Regions from separate parts of the Tatumella terrea genome, predicted to be linked through region 3. Evidence: predicted binding sites of a transcription regulator. Region 3 holds the regulator's gene; each other region holds the start of a gene.

Region 1 (7,196 bases), on a different contig from region 3:
ATGATTTGGCCGATGCTGGCGCTGGCCTGGATGTTCAATATCGTTGAACGGGGGAGTGCGGCGTGGACACGTATTTCTGCGTTGCTGTCGCTGCCACCCACGTTACCCGACGGGGATCAGCCGCTGCCGGAAACACGCGGAGAACTGGTGGCAGAGATCACCCGTTTTAGCTATCCCGGCACGGAGACCGACATTCTGCACGGGGTCCGTTTCCGGTTACCCCCGGGGGGAATGCTGGGGATTTGCGGGCCGACAGGCAGCGGGAAAACCACCTTACTTTCGCTGATTCAGCGGCATTATGATCTGAGTGAAGGGCGCATTGACTATCACGGCTATCCGCTGCCGGCATTATTGCTGGATGGCTGGCGTCAGCGCCTGTCGGTGGTTAATCAGACACCGTTTCTGTTTTCAGACACGATTGCGAACAATATTGCGCTGGGAGATCCCGGGGCCAGTCGTGAGCGGATAGAGCAGGCGGCGCTGCTGGCCTCTGTCCACGACGATATTTTGCACTTACCTGACGGTTATGACACGCAGGTGGGAGAACGGGGCGTTATGCTTTCCGGCGGACAAAAACAACGTATTTCTCTGGCCCGGGCGCTGCTGATGAATGCAGAAATCCTGATCCTGGATGATGCGCTCTCCGCCGTGGACGGTGAAACAGAACAACGCATCCTGTCCCGACTGCAGGAATGGCGGGCAGGGAAGACCGTGATCATAACGGCCCACCGTCTTTCTGCGTTACAGGGGGCCGACGAGATCCTGGTACTGCAGCAGGGACGGATCGCCCAGCGAGGAACACCGGCAGTGCTGGCGGAAGACGCCGGATGGTACCGTGAAATGTCGCAATATCAGAAAATTGCTGAATCCCTGTCTCACCGTACCGAACACCCTCAGTCTCAGGAGCATTAAGTGTCGCAGCCAGTCTCTTTTACGAAAACATTAATGCGTCTGCTGTCCTACGGGCGGGACTGGAAAAAGCCACTGACGATGGCAGTGCTTCTGCTGGTGATGGCTTCTGCGGCACAGGTGACCGGGCCTGCTCTGGTCAGCTACTTTATCGATCATTTTATCAGTACCCGGCAATGGCAATGGTTGCCGGTGCTGGCATTGGGGGGCGGCTTTCTGCTGCTGCAAATACTGGCGGCCGTTTTTAATTACCGCCAGTCACTGCTGTTTAACCGGGTCGCTATCGGGGTGGTCCGGAAAATTCGTTGTGAAGTGATGGATGCAGCCCTGCGTCAGCCATTATCGGCTTTTGACACCCGGCCGGTGGGGCAGCTTGTTTCCCGGGTCACCAATGACAGTGAAGTGGTCAGAGATTTATATATTTCTGTGGTCGGCAGTGTATTGCGTAGCGGGGTCCTGATCATCTCCATGCTGGTGGCGATGTTTATTCTGGACTGGCGAATGGCGCTGATTGCCGCCGGTATTTTTCCGCTGGTGATCGCCGTAATGATTATCTACCAGCGTTACAGTACCGGTATCGCCCGTCAGGTGCGAACCTTCCTCGCGGATATTAATAACAGCCTCAATGAGGTGATCAGCGGAATGACGGTGATTCAGCAGTTCCGGCGGCAGAAGTATTTTGCAGAACAGCTCCGTCAGCATAACGAAAACCACTATCAGGCGCGGATGAAAATTCTGCGACTGGATGCTTTCTTACTGCGCCCGTTATTAAATCTGTTTTCGGCGATTATTTTGTCTCTGCTGGTACTGCTATTTAGCTTGTCGGCCCCCGGACATTTTGAAGTGGGTGTCCTGTATGCGTTTATCGCCTATCTGGGACGTATCGAAGAACCCTTAATTGAACTGACTACCCGGCAATCATTGTTACAGCAGGCGGTCGTCTCGGCCGAGCGTATCTTTGAACTGATGGATGCGCCGGCCCAGCAATATGGTCCGGACCACCGGGCGCTGAAAACCGGGGCTCTGACCATCAATAATCTTTCCTTTGCGTATAAGCCTGGTCAGCCGGTGCTGAAAAATATTCACTGCCGGTTATCTTCCGGGGGATTCCTGGCTCTGGTCGGACATACGGGGAGTGGAAAAAGCACGCTGGCCGGTTTGCTGATGGGCTATTACCCCATTGCAGAGGGAGAAATTACGCTTGATGGCCGGAAGATTTCGCAGTTAAGCCATGCTGTACTGCGTAAAGGGATTGGTATGGTGCAGCAGGATCCGGTGATCCTGGCCGATACATTACTGGAAAATATTTGTCTGGGCAGAGAGATTAGCGCGTCGAAAGTCATGGCCGCGCTGGAGCAGGTCAAACTGATGGAATGGTTTCAGTCTCTGCCTGAAGGGCTTCATACCCGGATGGGAGAGCAGGGGAAAAGCCTGTCCGCCGGACAAAAACAACTGCTGGCACTGGCCCGCATCCTGGTCGATATCCCGGTATTATTAATTCTGGACGAGGCAACGGCCAGTATCGATTCCGGGACAGAACAAGCGATTCAGCAGGTGCTGAACCAGATACGTAAGAATACCACCCTGGTGGTTATCGCTCACCGGTTATCGACCATCACGGCGGCGGATACGATTCTGGTTCTGGAAAGAGGGGAGGTTATCGAGCAGGGAACACATCAGCAACTACTGGACCACCGTGGCCGCTATCGGCAGATGTATCAGTTACAACAGGCCGGTAATGAGCTATCACATCGCACTGCAGACTTTCCCGCTTCCGGCAATGCACTCAATTAGTACATTTTAATCAGACTGTTCTGATGAATGCACCACAATAGTGCCGCCGGCGTTATCGTGGTGCATCAGGCCTGAATTTTTTTATTCCCGCCATCCTCTCTGTTCTGAAAATCCGTTAACAGCCCGCTATCGTCGCATATCAGAAAAATAATTTATGAAATTATACAGATGGCATGCCATTTGCTTAAGATAGTCCAGGTTCAATGTAACTGATAATTTCAATACCCGGAGGGAGTGATATGAAGCTGGTAACCGTGGTGATTAAGCCATTTAAGTTAGAAGACGTGCGTGAAGCATTATCTTCCGTAGGTATCCAGGGCCTGACCGTCACTGAGGTGAAAGGCTTCGGTCGCCAGAAAGGGCACGCCGAACTTTATCGCGGTGCGGAATATAGTGTAAATTTTTTACCTAAAGTAAAAATTGATATTGCTATTGCCGAAGATCAGCTTGATGAAGTTATTGATATTATTAGTAAAGCTGCTTACACCGGTAAGATTGGTGATGGGAAAATTTTCGTGTCTGAACTGCAGCGGGTCATTCGTATCCGTACCGGTGAAACAGACGAAGCTGCGCTTTAATTTAGCCGTTGATTGTTGAGGTAGGGAAAAAATGAATAAACTTCTGACAAAACTGGCCTTAGCCGGAGCGGCTCTTTCGCCTTCACTGGCGTTTGCTGCACCTGCAGTGGCAGACCAGGCAGATAATGCATTTATGATGATTTGTACCGCACTGGTGTTATTTATGTCAGTGCCAGGTATTGCGCTCTTTTATGGCGGTCTTATCCGCGGCAAAAACGTCCTTTCCATGATGACCCAGGTCGCGGTAACGTTCTCTCTGGTCTGTGTTATCTGGGTTATCTACGGTTATTCTCTGACCTTTGCTGAAGGTAACAACTACTTTGGGGGTTTCCAGTGGGTGATGCTGAAAGGGATTGAGCTGAAAGCCGTAATGGGTACGATCTATCAGTACATTCATGTGGCTTTCCAGGCTTCTTTTGCCTGCATCACCGTCGGTCTGGTACTGGGTGGTTTAGCTGAACGTGTACGTTTCTCTGCGGTGCTGATTTTTACCCTGATCTGGGCAACGTTCTCTTATTTCCCAATCGCTCATATGGTCTGGGGCGGTGGGTTACTGGCTCTGGATGGTGCGCTTGATTTCGCAGGCGGTACAGTGGTTCATATCAATGCCGCGGTGGCTGCGCTGGTGGGAGCTTACATGCTGCGTAAACGTGCCGGTTTCGGTAAAGAGGCATTCAAACCACACAATCTGCCGATGGTCTTTATCGGTACGGCGATCCTGTATGTTGGCTGGTTTGGTTTCAACGCCGGTTCGGCGGCATCGGCTAACGAAATCGCCGCTCTGGCATTCCTGAATACGGTGGTTGCTACCGCGGGCGCTGTTCTGACCTGGGTATTCGGTGAGTGGATCCTGCGTGGTAAACCTTCACTGCTGGGTGCAAGCTCAGGATTCATCGCAGGTCTGGTCGCAATCACTCCGGCGTGTGGTTATGTCGGTGTTGGCGGCGCGCTGATCATCGGTCTGGCGGCGGGTCTGGCAGGTCTGTGGGGTGTGACCTCTCTGAAACGTTTCCTGCGTGTTGATGACCCGTGTGACGTGTTCGGTGTTCACGGTGTGTGCGGGATCCTGGGCTGTATCCTGACAGGTGTCTTCGCCTCTTCTTCACTGGGTGGTGTCGGCTATGCTGCCGGAGTTACGATGGGCCATCAGATCTGGGTTCAACTGCTGAGCTGCCTGGTCACTCTGGTCTGGTCAGGTGTGGTTGCCTTTATTGCCTTTAAAGTGGCTGACCTGATTGTCGGACTGCGTGTTCCTGAAGATCAGGAGCGTGAAGGTCTGGATGTGAATAGTCACGGCGAAAATGCTTACAACCAGTAAGTGAGTCTTCATCCCGGGCGATGACCCGGGAAGTAAAAAGGGCGATAGATTATCGCCCTTTTTTTTTGGCGGGATCCGGCGTCGGCTCCCCTCATCCCCTTAACGGCATTGTGAGTCGCGCGATATCACTTTCCAGCCATACCCCACTGCCGTGCAGATCACTCCCACACCCGGTGCCGGGAAACACGTTAATTCCCTATCACCGCCTCAGACCTCCCTTTATCCGCCATCATTCTTCACCCGTTTGCAGCAGCATTATCTCCGGCATGCGGGTAAGCGCACGATGAGGACTGATATCAGGGTATGCCAGAGCGCCGGGGAAGCGCCGGCATCAGTTGCCGACCGGCTGCTCAGGTTTCTTAGTGGGCATCTGCCGGTGCTTTGATGGGGGAACCATCGCTCTGTAAGCGGTTGAATATTCAGTTGCTGTCGTGGCGGAAACCGCCGCAGCAAAATAACCAGGATTATTCCTATTATCCGGTCGTATCCGGGTTTTGCCCCCTGTCTGCAGGAATAAATTATATTTTCTGCCAAAATTATATTCAGTGGTAACGAATATGCAGAACTGGCTTACTATAGACTTCCGTTGTTCATTTTGTTCATAAGGAGACGACATCAATGAAATCAATGCATATTATTACAGGGTTAGCCGTGGCTCTGACTGTGACGGCCTGTGCTGACAGGACGGATTTACCAGCACCGGCACCGGTGATCAGCGCCACCAGTAACCAGCCGGTGATCTCCGGAGCGGTATATGTACGTCAACGTATCGCTCTGCCGCCAGGTGCGGTTCTGACCGTGACCCTGTCTGATGCTTCCGGGGGAACCGGGCCGACCAAAGTGATCGCGCAGAAAGTGACGCGACTCTCCGGTCAGCAGGCGCCTTTCCACTACCGTCTGCCGTTTAATGCCGCCGATGTGAGTTCTCAGGGACAGGTGTTGCTGAGTGCAGCTATCAGTCTGAACGGACGCGTGATTTTCACTGCTGAATCGCTGCAACCGGTCACATCACCGGCGACACAGCGTCAGGATTTAACGCTGGTGGCAGTTCCTGAAGTTGCGGTCCCTGTGGACCAGGTGTCTCCTGGTACGCCGTAACCGCTAAACCGTGAGGTCAGGGCGACGAATGCCCTGGCCAGCGGTATTTTTCTAAATCAATTGTCTGCATCGGGGTAAATTCGATATTCTCCGCTTCCAGCGCCTGCTGCTGACGTCTGAAATCTGCTCCCTGCAACGATATTCTGCCTTGCCTGTCGACCACCCGATGCCAGGGCAGGGATGAGCCTTCCGGTAATTTTTTAAGCACACCACCGACCTGACGTGCCGCCCGGGGACTACCTGCCAGGCGAGCAATCTCGCCATAGGTGCTCACCCGGCCATAAGGAATGGCAGCAATGATCAGCCACACTCTTTCCCGAAATGATAATTCTTCAGACATGATAACTTCCGGATAAACCTCAGAGAGGAGGATCATAGCGGGAATGTTCAAGAAAACAACGGTCAGGTTTCACAGACTTGCAATTCATGATGCCATCACTGATAATGCACTCGCTTTGAGAGATCAGAGCTCATCAATGGGGACCCTGTTGGTTCTCCCGCAATGCTAATCTGTGAACCCGGTCAGATCCGGAAGGAAGCAGCCGTAACAGATGACGCATGTGCCGGGATGTCGCTGGCAGGGGCCCCACCCAACGAATTATTCCTCTTTTGCTCCCACTAAAAAATTCCAGCCTGAGTCAGTACTCCCTGATTATTTCTATAGAATAAGTCCGGATTCACAGATTCATAGATTCACAGATTCACAGATTCATTGGGCAATAACGGATCCTGCGGATCGGTGATGGCATCCGGCCTGACGTACCCGCAAGGGGATCAGCGATGCAGGGGCATTCCATCGACGCAGTCTTCAGAATTGCGGGTTCATCGTCCGGAAATCAGCCGGATATCATACCCCCGCGTGATAAGCGAAAAGCGAATTCAACAGTTTCTTGCCAGGGGAACCGGAACCTTAATAGTAATTATGATTATTTATTCTGGTGAAACTCAGTGACATTAACGAACATATTTCCAGACGGTAGCAGGCACTTTATCGTACAGTTTATTCATAGTCAGCTCCGCAAGACGATGGTCAGCTGCCGAATAAAAAACCACCAGATCTTCATCTGATAATTCATATTTATTTTTTTCGATCACCCGCTCGAGAGTATCGATAGATCGGCAACGCCTCAGACGCATCAGATAATCTGTCTTGGTTAATGGGGTTTGACTCATGATAAAACGACTCCTGGTTAATGTGTGAGACTTTGTCCGTTTTCCTGACAGAGACTCGCTTCAAAAAATAATCTAAATAACTTGCCTGATGAGGCTTCCCAGTAATTAAAGTCCTGCTTATTTACTGTGTAACCACTAAATAATGTAAATGTATCGTCAAGATATTTGTCTACCTGTGAAATCAGTAGTTCATCTTCACTATGTTTTAATTTATAAATAATACTGACGGCTGCAATATGCTCAATTAAATCATGCAGCTGAAGATTTCCTTCCGATGTCGGGTCATTAATCCAGCACGATTCCTGGACGTTGAGGGTAGCCAGACT
Region 2 (7,196 bases), on a different contig from region 3:
ACGCTCATTCTCAGTCAGATGGCGTTTACGGATACGTACAGAGGTCGGAGTCACTTCAACCAGTTCATCGTCATCGATGAATTCCAGCGCCTGTTCCAGAGACATCTTGATAGCAGGAACCAGAGTGGTTGCTTCATCCGTACCGGAAGCACGCATGTTGGTCAGTTTTTTACCGGTCAGGCAGTTCACGGTCAGGTCGTTTGAACGTGAGTGAATACCGATAATCTGGCCTTCGTAAACTTCAGCACCGTGACCCAGGAACAGCTTACCGCGGTCCTGCAGGCTGTACAGTGCGAACGCAACCGCTTTACCCTGGCCATTAGAAATCAGTACGCCGTTCTGACGCTGACCGACTTCACCCGGACGCAGATCACCATAATGGCTGAAGGTCGAATACAGCAGACCGGTACCTGAAGTCATGGTCATGAATTCGTTACGGAAGCCAATCAGACCACGGCTCGGGATTTCATAGTCAAGACGCACACGGCCTTTTCCATCCGGATCCATGTTCTTCATGTCACCTTTACGCTCACCCATCGCCTGCATCACAGCACCCTGGTGCTGTTCTTCGATGTCCAGGGTGACGTTCTCGTAAGGTTCCTGCTTACGGCCGTCAACTTCGCGGAAGATAACTTTCGGACGGGATACCGCCAGTTCGAAACCTTCACGACGCATGTTTTCGATCAGTACCGACAGGTGAAGTTCACCACGACCAGATACACGGAATGCATCAGCGTCTTCGGTTTCTTCAACGCGCAGAGCAACGTTATGTACCAGTTCTTTCTTCAGACGATCCAGGATCTGACGTGAAGTGACGTATTTACCTTCTTTACCACAGAATGGTGAGGTGTTTACGCAGAAGTACATGCTGACGGTCGGTTCATCAACGGTCAGTGCCGGCAGTGCTTCAACATTCTGTGGGTCACAGATAGTGTCAGAAATGTTCAGCTCGCCCAGACCGGTAATTGCGATGATGTCTCCGGCTTCCGCCAGGTCGCTGTCGATACGTTCCAGACCCAGGTGGCCCAGGACTTTACCGACTTTACCGTTACGGGTTTTACCTTCGCTATCGATAACAGTCACTTGCTGGTTAGGTTTTACCTTACCACGCTTGATACGACCGATCCCGATAACACCCAGGTAGTTGTTGTAATCCAGCTGGGAAATCTGCATCTGCAGAGAACCATCCAGATCAACGTTAGGCGCAGGGACGTGCTTAACGATAGCTTCGTACAGTGGCGTCATGTCTTCCGCCATTGCCGCATGATCATCACCGGCAATCCCCTGGATAGCCGATGCATAGATGATCGGGAAATCCAGCTGTTCGTCGGTCGCGTCCAGGTTAACAAACAGGTCAAAGACCTGATCGACAACCCAGTCAGGACGTGCGCCCGGACGGTCAATTTTGTTGATAACGACGATTGGCTTCAGACCATGAGCAAATGCTTTCTTGGTTACGAAGCGCGTCTGTGGCATCGGGCCGTCGATAGCATCAACAACCAGCAGCACAGAGTCTACCATCGACATCACACGTTCCACTTCACCACCGAAGTCGGCGTGTCCCGGAGTATCGACGATATTGATTCGATAATCGTTCCACTTAATCGCGGTGTTTTTCGCGAGGATAGTAATCCCACGCTCTTTCTCCAAATCGTTGGAGTCCATCACACGTTCAGTTGCTTCGGTACGGGCATCAAAAGTACCGGACTGTTGTAACAGCTTATCAACCAGGGTCGTTTTTCCATGGTCAACGTGCGCGATGATGGCGATATTACGCAAATTTTCGATCACAGCTTTGCCTCAGGCATTAGAAATAGCGCGCTATTGTACACGGATTAGGCGAAAGACTGAACATGATCACAGTATTCCGTGTAACTTTCTCACGACTTTTTTTACTGGCCTGTATCCGCAGCAGATTACGTACATTTTTAGTGCAATGCATGGCGACCAAAACAGCATTGCACTATACTGGTGCATCACGGTTCACTATAATTCCCCATTTTGGTGCATTGCGCCAGTATAGTGCCTTCGCTGTTTGACCCCGATTGCCGTCCGGCCCCTGTTTTCCGGCGAAATAAAAAGTTGGCACAGTTTTCGCTTAACCAGTGATAAGCAAAAACGCCAGTTTCACAACGTTTGAAACGCTTGTCGGGAACTTTAAACCGGGAATTCACAGCGCCTCGTGAGTCATCATCGGTTCAGTTCTCTATCCACGACAACAATGATTATTTCAGGAGAGTTAGTATGTCCGTTGAACACGTTCTCTCATTGATGAACGAACACGAAGTTAAGTTTGTTGATCTCCGTTTTACCGACAGTAAAGGTAAAGAGCAGCACGTCACCATCCCTGCTCACCAGGTCAACGAAGACTTCTTTGAAGAAGGAAAGATGTTCGATGGCTCATCCATCGGCGGCTGGAAAGGTATTAACGAATCAGACATGGTGCTGATGCCGGATGCGACCACCGCGGTACTGGACCCGTTTTTCGAAGACCCGACCCTGATCATCCGTTGTGATATCCTGGAGCCAGGCACGCTGCAAGGCTATGACCGTGACCCGCGTTCTATCGCGAAACGTGCTGAAGACTTCCTGCGCACTTCCGGTATCGCTGATACCGTACTGTTCGGACCGGAACCCGAGTTCTTCCTGTTTGACGATGTACGTTTCGGTTCAACCATGTCGGGTTCTCACGTGGCTATCGATGATATCGAAGCGGCATGGAACACCGGTAAAGCCTATGAAGGCGGTAACAAAGGCCACCGTCCTGGTGTGAAAGGCGGTTACTTCCCGGTACCTCCGGTCGATTCATCACAGGACCTGCGTTCTGCCATGTGTCTGACGATGGAGCAGATGGGCCTGGTTGTTGAAGCTCATCACCACGAAGTGGCTACTGCAGGTCAGAACGAAGTCGCGACCCGCTTTAACACCATGGTGAAAAAAGCCGACGAAATCCAGATTTATAAGTATGTGGTACACAACGTGGCACATGCTTACGGTAAAACAGCGACCTTTATGCCAAAACCTATGTTTGGCGATAACGGTTCAGGTATGCACTGCCATATGTCACTGGCTAAAGACGGTAATAACCTGTTCTCCGGTGACAAATACGGCGGCCTGTCTGAAACGGCACTGTTCTACATCGGCGGTATTATCAAACACGCAAAAGCGATCAATGCCCTGACTAACCCGACCACTAACTCTTACAAGCGTCTGGTTCCGGGTTATGAAGCGCCGGTCATGCTGGCTTACTCAGCCCGTAACCGCTCAGCCTCAATCCGTATCCCGGTTGTCGCCAGCCCGAAAGCTCGCCGTATCGAAGCGCGTTTCCCGGACCCGGCGGCTAACCCATACCTGGCGTTCTCAGCACTGCTGATGGCGGGTCTGGACGGTATTATCAACAAAATCCATCCTGGCGATGCGATGGATAAGAACCTGTATGACCTGCCTCCTGAAGAAGAAGCAGAGATTCCAAAAGTTGCAGGTTCTCTGGAAGAAGCACTGGACGCACTGAACGAAGACCGTAGCTTCCTGACCCGTGGTGGCGTATTCACCGATGATACTATCGATGCCTATATCGCCCTGCGTAAAGAAGATAACGACCGTGTGCGCATGACTCCGCATCCGGTAGAGTTCGAGCTTTACTACAGCGTTTAATCTCTGTTGCAGAGTTGTTGGCGTGGAAAAATTCAGCCCATCTCCGGATGGGCTTTTTTCTCAGTAATTTCAATGTGTAATAATTTTTTATGCTGGTTATACTGCCAGTTAACCGCCTTTCATTGATGGTCAGGCAGACAACAGTCCGTATCACACTGATGTTTAACTCCGGAAGACACCTTTGACGGGCTTTATCTGGTAACGCGGAGATGGAAAAAATGATAACCAACACACAATCCGATGCAGTGCAGATACTCAACTCTCTCATCAACAGTGTGTTAGTAGTCGATGATCAACTGGTCATCCATTATGCGAACCCGGCGGCATTGCAATTACTGGCACAAAGTTCACGTAAAATTTTTGGTACACCGTTACCGGAACTTACCGGATATTTTTCTCTGAATATCGAGGTGATGCAGGAAAGCCTGAAATCAGGCCTGGGATTTACTGACAGCGAAGTGACGATAGTGGTGGATGGCAGGGCACATATTATGTCCCTGACCGCACAGACGTTCCCTGACCAGAAAATCCTGCTGGAAATGGCCCCGATGGATAACCAGCGCCGTCTGAGCCAGGAACAGATTCAGCATGCACAACAGGTGGCCGCCAGAGACTTAGTCCGTGGACTGGCCCATGAAATCAAAAACCCGCTGGGGGGATTACGCGGAGCGGCTCAGCTGCTTTCAAGAGCACTTCCGGACCCGTCGCTCAATGAATATACCAAAGTCATTATTGAGCAGGCCGACCGTTTACGTAATCTGGTCGACCGGTTACTGGGCCCGCAGCAGCCAGGGATGCACGTCACTCAGAGTATTCACCAGGTGGCCGAGCGTATTGTCAATCTGGTCTCGATGGAGTTGCCGGAAAATGTCTCTCTGGTGAGGGATTATGACCCCAGTCTGCCGGAACTGGCCCACGATCCGGATCAGATAGAACAGGTGTTACTGAACGTGGTACGAAATGCCCTGCAGGCATTGGGAGAGGCGGGAGGAACCATCACCCTGCGTACCCGTACCGCATTTCAGCTCACCTTGCACGGGGTACGTTATCGTCTGGTTGCCCGTATCGATATAGAAGATGATGGCCCGGGCATCCCCCAGCAACTGCAGGATACATTGTTTTATCCCATGGTGAGTGGACGAGAGGGGGGGACCGGTCTTGGATTATCCATTGCCCGAAGCCTGATTGACCAGCACTCAGGAAAAATAGAATTTAACAGTTGGCCAGGACATACCGAATTCTCGGTTTTCCTGCCTATTCGCCAGTGAGGTTACCATGCAACGAGGGATAGTCTGGATCGTCGATGACGATAGCTCCATCCGCTGGGTGCTTGAACGTGCGCTCACTGGAGCCGGTGTCAGCTGTACGGCTTTCGAGAACGGAAACGACGTACTGAATGCACTCGCCAGTAAGACACCTGACGTATTATTGTCAGATATCCGCATGCCGGGTATGGATGGCCTTGAATTACTCAAGCAAATTAAGAAACGTCATCCTATGCTGCCGGTCATCATTATGACGGCACATTCTGATCTTGATGCTGCAGTCAGTGCCTATCAGCAAGGGGCTTTTGATTACCTGCCAAAGCCTTTTGATATCGACGAGGCCGTCGCGCTCGTCGAACGGGCGATTAGCCATTATCAGGAACAACAACAACCCAGAAACCATCCTGACAGCGGCCCCACCACCGATATTATCGGTGAAGCCCCCGCCATGCAGGACGTTTTCCGTATTATCGGTCGTCTGTCACGGTCATCGATCAGTGTGCTGATCAACGGGGAATCCGGTACGGGGAAAGAACTGGTGGCGCATGCCTTACATCGCCATAGTCCGCGGGCAAAATCACCGTTCATCGCACTGAATATGGCCGCCATCCCGAAAGATCTGATTGAATCAGAGCTGTTTGGCCACGAGAAAGGCGCATTTACCGGAGCGAATCAGGTCCGCCAGGGGCGCTTCGAGCAGGCGGACGGCGGAACGCTGTTTCTGGATGAAATTGGCGATATGCCACTGGATGTACAGACCCGGTTATTACGCGTGCTCGCCGATGGTCAGTTTTACCGGGTCGGAGGATATGCCCCGGTTAAAGTGGATGTCCGGATCATTGCCGCAACTCACCAGAACCTGGAGTTACGGGTTCAGGAAGGCAGGTTCCGTGAAGATTTGTTCCACCGTCTGAACGTGATCCGCATTCATCTGCCGCCGCTGCGTGAACGCAGAGAGGATATTCCCCGCCTGGCCCACTACTTCCTGCAGGTCGCAGCCCGGGAACTGGGCGTGGAAACCAAAATCCTCCATCCGGAAACCGAAGCAGCCCTGACCCGCCTGCACTGGTCGGGGAACGTCAGGCAACTGGAGAATACCTGCCGCTGGCTGACCGTCATGGCTGCCGGACAGGAAGTACTGATTCAGGATCTGCCTCCGGAACTGTTTGAAACGACGCCGGCAGAAACCCCGACACAGTCGTCACCGGACAGCTGGGCGACCCTGCTGGCACAATGGGCTGACCGGGCGTTACGTTCCGGTCATCAAAACCTGTTATCCGATGCACAACCGGAAATGGAAAGAACATTGCTGACGACCGCTCTGCGCTTTACCCAAGGGCACAAGCAGGAAGCGGCCCGCCTGTTGGGCTGGGGAAGGAACACTCTGACCCGGAAACTGAAAGAACTGGGAATGGAATAACCTCCACTCCTGAGAACCGGCAGCCAGACTGCCGGTTATTTCAGATAACGCGTGAGAAGTGTTGCTGACGTACGGTAGTACGCAGATACCGGTCAAAACACATGCAGATATTGCGGATCAACAGCCGTCCCCGGGCCGTCACCCGCAGGCAGTCCCCTTCCCGGATGACCATACCATCACGGATAAACGGGCTTAATAACTGCAAATCCTCTGAGAAATAGTCACTGAAATCGATACCCCACTGCTGCTCCGTCCGGCGAATATCCAGTGAGAACTGGCAAATAAGGGCTTTAATCACTTCCCGACGCAGACAATCATCGCTATCCAGGCTGACTCCGCGCCAGAGCCCGGTCCCCTTTTCAGACACACTCTGGTGCCACTGATTAAGGACCTTATGATTCTGCGCATAGGTATCCCCAATCATACTGATGGCCGATACCCCCAGCCCCAGTAAATCGGTATTTCCCTGTGTCGTGTATCCCTGGAAGTTCCGGTGTAATACCCCCTCCCGCTGCGCTATCGCCAGCTCATCCTCCGGTAAGGCAAAGTGATCCATACCGATAAACTGATAGCCGCCTTCCGTCAGGGTAGTAATGCTCTGCTGCAGAATAGCCAGTTTCCGGGCGGCATCAGGGAGATCAGCCGTTTTTATCTTGCGCTGAGCGGCAAACAGCTCCGGCATGTGGGCATAATTAAACACACTCAGGCGATCCGGGCGTAATTCCAGAACCTTTTGTAGCGTATAGGCAAAACTTTCCGGGGTTTGTTTCGGCAATCCATAAATTAAGTCAATGTTTCCGGACACAAAACCCAATGCTTTCGCCCGTGCCATCAGGGCAAAAATAAAGTCTTCATCC
Region 3 (7,196 bases):
GCCGCCCGCAAGCGTCTGCAGATATTCTTTTCTGCCAGGCGTTTGGCTACCTGGGATAATGTATGCAAGTGCGTTTTGCATTGGTCCGCCGGAACCAGCAGGGCAAATAACAAATCAACCGGCTGATTATCAACGGCATCGAATGAAATAGGATGCTCAAGGTGGATGAACACACCAATGGTTCTTAATGTGTCTTCTTCCAGTTTGCCATGGGGGATAGCAATGCCATTGCCGATACCCGTGCTTCCCATCCTTTCACGATTCAGGATCGTTTCAAAAATGGTCTGGTGTGGCAGATTCAGCTGTGCTGCAGCCAGCTCGCTGATAATCTCCAGTGCCCGTTTTTTACTCTGGCAGTGCACATTGTTGCGTGTACATTCCGGGGTAAGCACCTGGCTAAGTTCAAGTGTCAGTTCACTATTCATATAATTTCACTTGCAGATTCATCTGGCCACTATTGTGGTTATCGGTTGCCCTGTATGCCGCCACAGTGACAGACCGGGGTCTGTCTGTAAACGTCAGGACAAAAACAGCCGCGGAGTTGTCTGGACTGTTGCCCTTTACTGCACTGCGCCGGACTGCCTGTACGGCTGCAGCATGTCTTGATTCCGGCTTACCTGCCGTAGGGGCTTCCCGGCGGATGCCGGCCACCGCTCATCCGGGGGGCATCCGCCGGGGAGTACTGTACACCCCAGGCACGATGTTCTCTGTGACTGAGTGAACACTGACCACCGCGGATCGCGTTAACCCCGGGCGATTCTTCGGTAAACCCTGCCACAGCGTAGCAAACCTTTTTTCGCTAAACTGATGCGGAGGTTCCGTTATTTCTTCCCGGTGATCGCTACCGGTGGTGACACCGGCCCGCGAGACTGTCACGTTAAAGCAGCTGTTTACGCTGGTTTGACGGTGGGATAGATAATGATTCGCGATACTTAGCGACGGTTCGCCTTGCCACCATAATGCCCTGTTCAGATAACATAGTGGTGAGTTTACTGTCACTCAAGGGCTTTACGGGGTTTTCCGTTGAAATTAATTTTTTCACCAGGGCCCTGATCGCCGTGGAGGATGCTTCACCGCCACCTTCAGTATTCACATGGCTTGAGAAAAAGTACTTCAGCTCAAAGATGCCCCGTGGACTGTGCAGGTATTTCTGGGTCGTCACGCGTGAGATAGTGGATTCATGCATTTCTACGGCCTGGGCAATGTCTGCCAGGACCATTGGCCGCATATATTCTTCACCCTGCTCGAAAAAAGCCTGTTGCTGCTCGACAATACAGCGGGAAACTTTCAGCAGTGTATCGTTACGGCTTTCGAGGCTCTTAATCAGCCAGCGGGCTTCCTGTAAGTTATTACGGATAAATTGATTATCGCTATCGTTACGGGCACCGCCGCTCATGGCGGCATACTGCTGATTAATGCGTAATCCTGGCAGGCTGTCGGTATTGAGTTCGACGGTCCACTGGCTGCCTGACTTACGCACCAGGACATCGGGGATCACATACTCTGACTCACCGGTATTAATAGACTGGCCCGGTCGCGGGTCCAGAGACTGGATCAGCAGCATCGCCTCTTTCAGCACATCTTCTTTGAGCCGGGTCACGCGCATCAGACTACGGAAATCATGGTTCGCCAGAAGATCCAGATGCCCGCGGACAATCAGGCGCGCCTCTTCCAGCATCGGGGTTTCAGGAGCAAACTGAGAAAGCTGAATCAACAGACACTCTTTTAAATCTCTGGCGCCGACACCGATAGGGTCGAAATGCTGGATACGCTTTAAGACTGCTTCGACCTCTTCAGGGGTCAGTTCGTCATCACCCATACTTTCCAGAATGTCATCCAGCGGAACGGTCAGATATCCCGTGGTATCAATCGCATCAACAATAGAGGTCGCTATCGCGCGGTCAGTATCACTGAACGGCGTCAGTTCCATTTGCCATATCAGGTAATCCTGCAGGGATTGTGTCGTTTCGCCCTGATAGAGAGGCAATTCATCATCCTGATAGTCTGTGCCTGTTCCGGAGGGCGTCCCTGCAGTATAGATTTCATCCCAGGTCGCATCCAGAGGAAGCTCTTCCGGCATATCTTTTTGTTCCAGGGCTTCCCGTGTATCCAGGGATGCGCTTTCACCTGACTCCTCAGCATCGACCTCGTTGAGTATCTCTGTTTGTTCCAGTAACGGATTACTTTCCAGAGCTAATTGTAATTCTTGTTGTAACTCGAGCGTCGACAGTTGCAACAGCCGTATCGCCTGCTGCAACTGGGGGGTCATTGCCAGTTGTTGGCTGAGTCTGAATTGCAAACTTTGCTTCATAGTGAGGCGTGCATTTCCTGAAAAAATATCAATAAGAACACATTACCAGAATCAGAGTCGGAACTCTTCACCGAGATAAACGCGTTTAACCTGCTCGTCGGCCAGAATATCTTCCGGAGTGCCGTGAGCGATTAATTTACCCTGACTCACGATATAAGCGCGTTCACACACCGCGAGTGTTTCACGGACATTGTGGTCAGTGATGAGTACGCCCAGACCGCTGTCACGCAGATGCTCAATAATTTTTTTGATATCAATGACCGAGATAGGATCAACGCCGGCAAAAGGCTCATCGAGCAGGATAAATTTGGGGTTAGCGGCCAGAGCTCGGGCAATTTCAACACGGCGACGTTCCCCGCCGGAAAGGGCCTGTCCCAGACTGTCGCGCAGATGTTCAATATGGAACTCTTCCATCAGCTCGTTAGCACGATCTGCCCGCTGCTCTGCGCTCAGATCCTTACGGATCTGCAGCACCGCCATCAGGTTATCGTAAACACTCAGGCGACGAAAAATAGAGGCCTCCTGGGGAAGATATCCGATACCCCGGCGGGCCCGGGCGTGCAGTGGCAGTAAACTGATATCATCACTATCGATAACAATCCGGCCTGCATCGCGGGGAACAATACCGACAACCATATAGAAGGTGGTGGTTTTCCCGGCCCCGTTAGGGCCCAGCAAACCGACAATTTCACCGGAGTTGACTTGCAGGCTCACATCCTCAACCACACGTCGGCCTTTGTATGCTTTTGCCAGGTTCTCTGCAATTAAAGTCGCCATAAGTATTATTGACTCTGTTTAGGGGATTTCGTGGTTTTAGGGTTCTGTAATTCAGAGGGCACCAGTGTGGTGGTGACACGTTTTTGTGGCCCCTGGCTGTCAGCCTGCATTTTTTGCAGTTTCACCAGATAAGTAATGCGGTCACCCTGAATATTGCTGTTCAGCTGCTGGATATACGCATTGCCGGTCAGTTCAACCATATCTTTCGCCAGATCATAATGTAATTTGGCGGCATGACCTTTGACCGGTTTACCGTTGTCCTGCATCTGATAAAAAGTCGCCGGATTACCGTAGGCATCCACCAGGGTTTTTTTACTATCTCCGCCCGGACGGGTGACCACCACCTTATCCGCAGTGATCCTGATCGTTCCCTGAGTAATGATCACATTGCCGGTAAAGGTCGCCACATTGCCCTGCATATCCATTGACTGGTTTTCCGAGGTGACATTCACCGGTTTATCGGAATCCCCTGTCACGGCCAGTGCAGGCAGACTACAGGCCAGCAGTGTACTGATCAGCAACAACCTGATGCTATTAGTGTTGGTTTTGAATTTCATAGTAGGTTTTGACCTTTTCAATTAATTCGGCTGTTTTTGCGCGTAAATTACCCCGCATCTTCATCCCTGTAGAGTGGAAATCCTGGCCGTAAAGAGTGACCTGGTCATCGGAGGTCACATCCTGAGTGACGAGGTTAATCTGCGCATTATCCGTCGTTATCCGTTCAATTTTTGCATTCGGGCTTAAGGCCCGCACTTCCACGTGCCCGTACAGATACAGCATCCGGTTTTGGGTTAATTTTGCTTTATCTGCTTTGACTGACCATGCCGGCGCTTTTTGCGGGTCAAACGTCGTCATGACAGGGTTATCAAACCAGCTGACGCGGGCCGTATCAAAATAAGCCACTTTTGCTGAATCCAGCGTATAGGCGAGCCCGCCCTCCGGGTTATAGACCACCGTATGGGTGCTGGCGGTGGTATAGGTCGGGCTTTGATCATCTGCGACCACTGCGGGTGAAGATGATTCCTGATTTGTCAGGTTCCAGCCAATCAAGACCACTGCAATAATGGCCAGCAGCAGGGTGATCCAGCGTCTGGTTTTACTCATATCGATAACCCTTTGGCATCCTCGAATTTGTCTTGTGCCATCAAAATAAGATCACAAATTTCCCTTACCGCGCCACGGCCACCGTTGATACGTGTGACATAATCTGCACGCTGGAGTAATAAGGGATGGGCATCCGCCACCGCAACACTGAGACCGACCTCTGCCATGACCGGCCAGTCGATCAAATCATCGCCAATATAGGCGACCTGGTCCGGACGGAGCGACAGTTTATCCAGAAGATCGCGAAAGGCCAAAATCTTATCTGATTGTCCCTGGTAGAGGTGGCCGATGCCTAGTGTACGGCAGCGATCTTCCAGTAATCCGGCCTTACGTCCGGTAATGATCGCCACTTCCACCTCATTGGTTAACAGACAGCGGATCCCATAGCCGTCACGGACATTGAAGGCTTTCAGTTCTTCTCCGCTGTTCCCCATATAGATCAATCCGTCAGACATCACACCGTCAACATCACAGATCAATAATTTTATTCCGGCGGCAGCGGTCATCACGGCCCGACGGACAGGCCCGTAACAGGTTTCAACGGGTAATTCAGTATTCATTCTCTTATCCTGCTCAGACGACACCGGCACGCAACATATCATGCATATGTACCACACCCACCAAACGATTGTTATCCGCAACCAGTAACGAGGTGATATTTTTACTTTGCATAACATTTAGCGCATCAACAGCCAGCATATTAGATGTTACGCGGATCCCCCCCGGGGTCATGACATTATCTATCAGCGTTGACTGGAAGTTGATCCCCATATCGATGACCCGACGTAAATCACCGTCGGTAAAGATACCCGCTATCGTCATATCCTCCTCAACGATCACCGTCATACCCATTTTCTTACGGGTGATCTCCAGCAGGGCATCACGCAGTGATGCATGGCGCGGAACGCAGGGCATTTCCGTACCGGCATGCATCACATCGCTGACGTGCAGCAAAAGCTTTCTGCCTAATGCCCCGCCGGGATGCGAGAGGGCAAAATCATTGGCCGTAAAACCGCGGGCTTCCAGTAAGGCAACGGCCAGCGCATCTCCCATTACCAGCGTCGCCGTGGTGCTGCTGGTGGGGGCCAGGCCCAGCGGGCAGGCTTCCTGAGGAACCCTGACGGTTAAGTGCAAATCGGCGGCTTTCGCCATGGCACTTTCCGGCCGGCTGCTCAGGCAGATTAACGTAATTTTCAGTCGTTTGATCACCGGGACCAGCGCCAGGATCTCGTGAGACTCCCCGCTGTTGGAGATGGCGAGTACCACATCCTCCGGGCCGACCATGCCCAGGTCGCCGTGGCTGGCCTCCGCAGGATGGACAAAAAACGCCGGTGTACCGGTGCTGGCAAAGGTCGCGGCCATTTTTCGGGCAATGTGGCCGGATTTCCCCATCCCCATCACCACGACTTTACCTCGACAATGGTAAAGGATGTCACAGGCGCTGGAAAAATCCTCGTTAATATACTGGTCCAGTTGTTCAAGACCTTCGCGTTCGATACGCAGAACGTTTTTTCCGGCTTTTCTGAAATCAAAACCAGAGCTTGTCGGTTGTTCAGACATTCCAGAGTCCTTTTATTGATTATTCATCATCGGATAAACCCAGAGCATGGCGGCCCAGACAATAAATCCGCACAACAGAAAAGCTCCGGTGAGACGACCGATACGCCGGTCTTTTCTCAGGCAAATGACCGCAAAAAGTGTACTGACCCCGAGCATGACCCAATAATCCCGCGAAAAAGCATTACTGTCGATACTGCCCGGACTGACCAGTGCCGGAAGCCCCAGAACAATGGCCGTATTGTAAATATTAGCACCCAACAGGTTGCCGACGGCGATATCACCTTCTCCTTTCAGAGTTCCGGCAATGACGGTGGCCAGTTCCGGCAGGCTGGTACCGATGGAGATAAAAAACAGCGACATCAGCAGTTCACTGATCCCCAGATAATCTGCCACCACTGTCGCGTTATCCAGTATCATCCGCGTGGCCACCGGCAACAGGACCAAAGCGACCCCGAGCCACAGGCAAGCCACCGTATTACCGGCATCTTCGCCCGGCAGTTCGGCTAACTGCTCACGCGTCAGTGAGTCGCCGGTGGCTGCCTGGGTTTTGTTGGCCAGCCGGATAATACCCCACAGATAAATGACAGCCATGGCTAACAGACAAAAACCTTCGCTCCGGGTCAGAAAATTATCGGCCAGTAATAGCCCGCAAAGCAGCGTCACCAGTAGCATCAGGGGCAGTTCCCGGCGCAAAAGGGCCGAGTTGATTTTCAGAGGATGGAGCAATGCAGCCCCCCCCAGAATTAATAAAATGTTGGTAATATTGGAACCCAGGGCGATGCCGACAGAAAAGTCGCGTAATCCATGCTGTGCCGCAGATAACGAAAGAATGATCTCTGGCAGTGAGGTCCCGATACCGACGACTGTCATACCAATAATCAGCGGAGGGATCCCGAGAGACCGGCATAAAATGGAGGCACTGAATACCAGCCGGTCGGCGCCATAAGCCAGCAGCAGTAAACCAAGAACCAGCAGGACAATCGCGACAAGCATGGGTATTCCTTTGCCAAAGTGGCCGTGATACCGGAGCGCGGTGTCAGGGCAAAAACAGGGTTCAACATTATCAGGGGCTGATTTTGACTGCCGGAAGGCGAAAAGTAAATTTTATGACTGAATTACACAAACCTGGCCTGTAATTTTCTGTAAAAATAGCGTGGTGCTATCCTCATGGCTGGCATCATAATCAATTAAAAAGCCCGAACACCTGTAAGGGGTCACTATGGTTCAGCAACACAAAGGATTAGTGGAAATCCGCGGGATGAGTTTCTCCCGGGGGAACCGCAAAATCTTTGATGACATTACCCTGACGGTTCCTGAAGGGAAAATTACCGCCATTATGGGGCCGTCGGGTATCGGTAAAACGACATTATTGCGCCTGATCGGCGGGCAATTATCGCCGGATAACGGAGATATTTTCTTCCGTGATGACAATATTCCGACATTG

What was found. Region 3 encodes sigma-54, which starts transcription at its own class of promoters, with help from an activator protein. Its sites were predicted from a motif close to GTTGGCACANNTTTCGCTNT; they were not measured.
Region 1: the regulator sigma-54 is predicted to act here: its motif matches at 2,871-2,890, upstream of glnK (P-II family nitrogen regulator).
Region 2: the regulator sigma-54 is predicted to act here: its motif matches at 2,082-2,101, upstream of glnA (glutamate--ammonia ligase).

What each region holds. Positions count from the first base shown of each region.
Region 1 covers NZ_BAAAFX010000013.1:467,809-475,004, forward strand. The annotation lists gene ABD035_RS10300 (SmdA family multidrug ABC transporter permease/ATP-binding protein) at 1-912, shown strand, start outside; gene ABD035_RS10305 (SmdB family multidrug efflux ABC transporter permease/ATP-binding protein) at 913-2,703, shown strand; gene glnK (P-II family nitrogen regulator) at 2,943-3,281, shown strand; gene amtB (ammonium transporter AmtB) at 3,313-4,599, shown strand; gene ABD035_RS10320 (YbaY family lipoprotein) at 5,218-5,697, shown strand; gene ABD035_RS10325 (MGMT family protein) at 5,714-6,037, opposite strand; RNA gene ffs (signal recognition particle sRNA small type) at 6,184-6,280, shown strand; gene ABD035_RS10335 (HHA domain-containing protein) at 6,652-6,870, opposite strand; gene tomB (Hha toxicity modulator TomB) at 6,888-7,196, opposite strand, start outside.
Region 2 covers NZ_BAAAFX010000011.1:71,043-78,238, reverse strand. The annotation lists gene typA (ribosome-dependent GTPase TypA) at 1-1,791, opposite strand, end outside; gene glnA (glutamate--ammonia ligase) at 2,245-3,654, shown strand; gene glnL (nitrogen regulation protein NR(II)) at 3,873-4,922, shown strand; gene glnG (nitrogen regulation protein NR(I)) at 4,930-6,339, shown strand; gene hemN (oxygen-independent coproporphyrinogen III oxidase) at 6,380-7,196, opposite strand, start outside.
Region 3 covers NZ_BAAAFX010000010.1:70,160-77,355, forward strand. The annotation lists gene ptsN (PTS IIA-like nitrogen regulatory protein PtsN) at 1-425, opposite strand, end outside; gene rpoN (RNA polymerase factor sigma-54) at 878-2,311, opposite strand; gene lptB (LPS export ABC transporter ATP-binding protein) at 2,363-3,088, opposite strand; gene lptA (lipopolysaccharide ABC transporter substrate-binding protein LptA) at 3,094-3,645, opposite strand; gene lptC (LPS export ABC transporter periplasmic protein LptC) at 3,623-4,192, opposite strand; gene kdsC (3-deoxy-manno-octulosonate-8-phosphatase KdsC) at 4,189-4,752, opposite strand; gene kdsD (arabinose-5-phosphate isomerase KdsD) at 4,766-5,752, opposite strand; gene ABD035_RS05550 (calcium/sodium antiporter) at 5,765-6,745, opposite strand; gene mlaF (phospholipid ABC transporter ATP-binding protein MlaF) at 6,972-7,196, shown strand, end outside.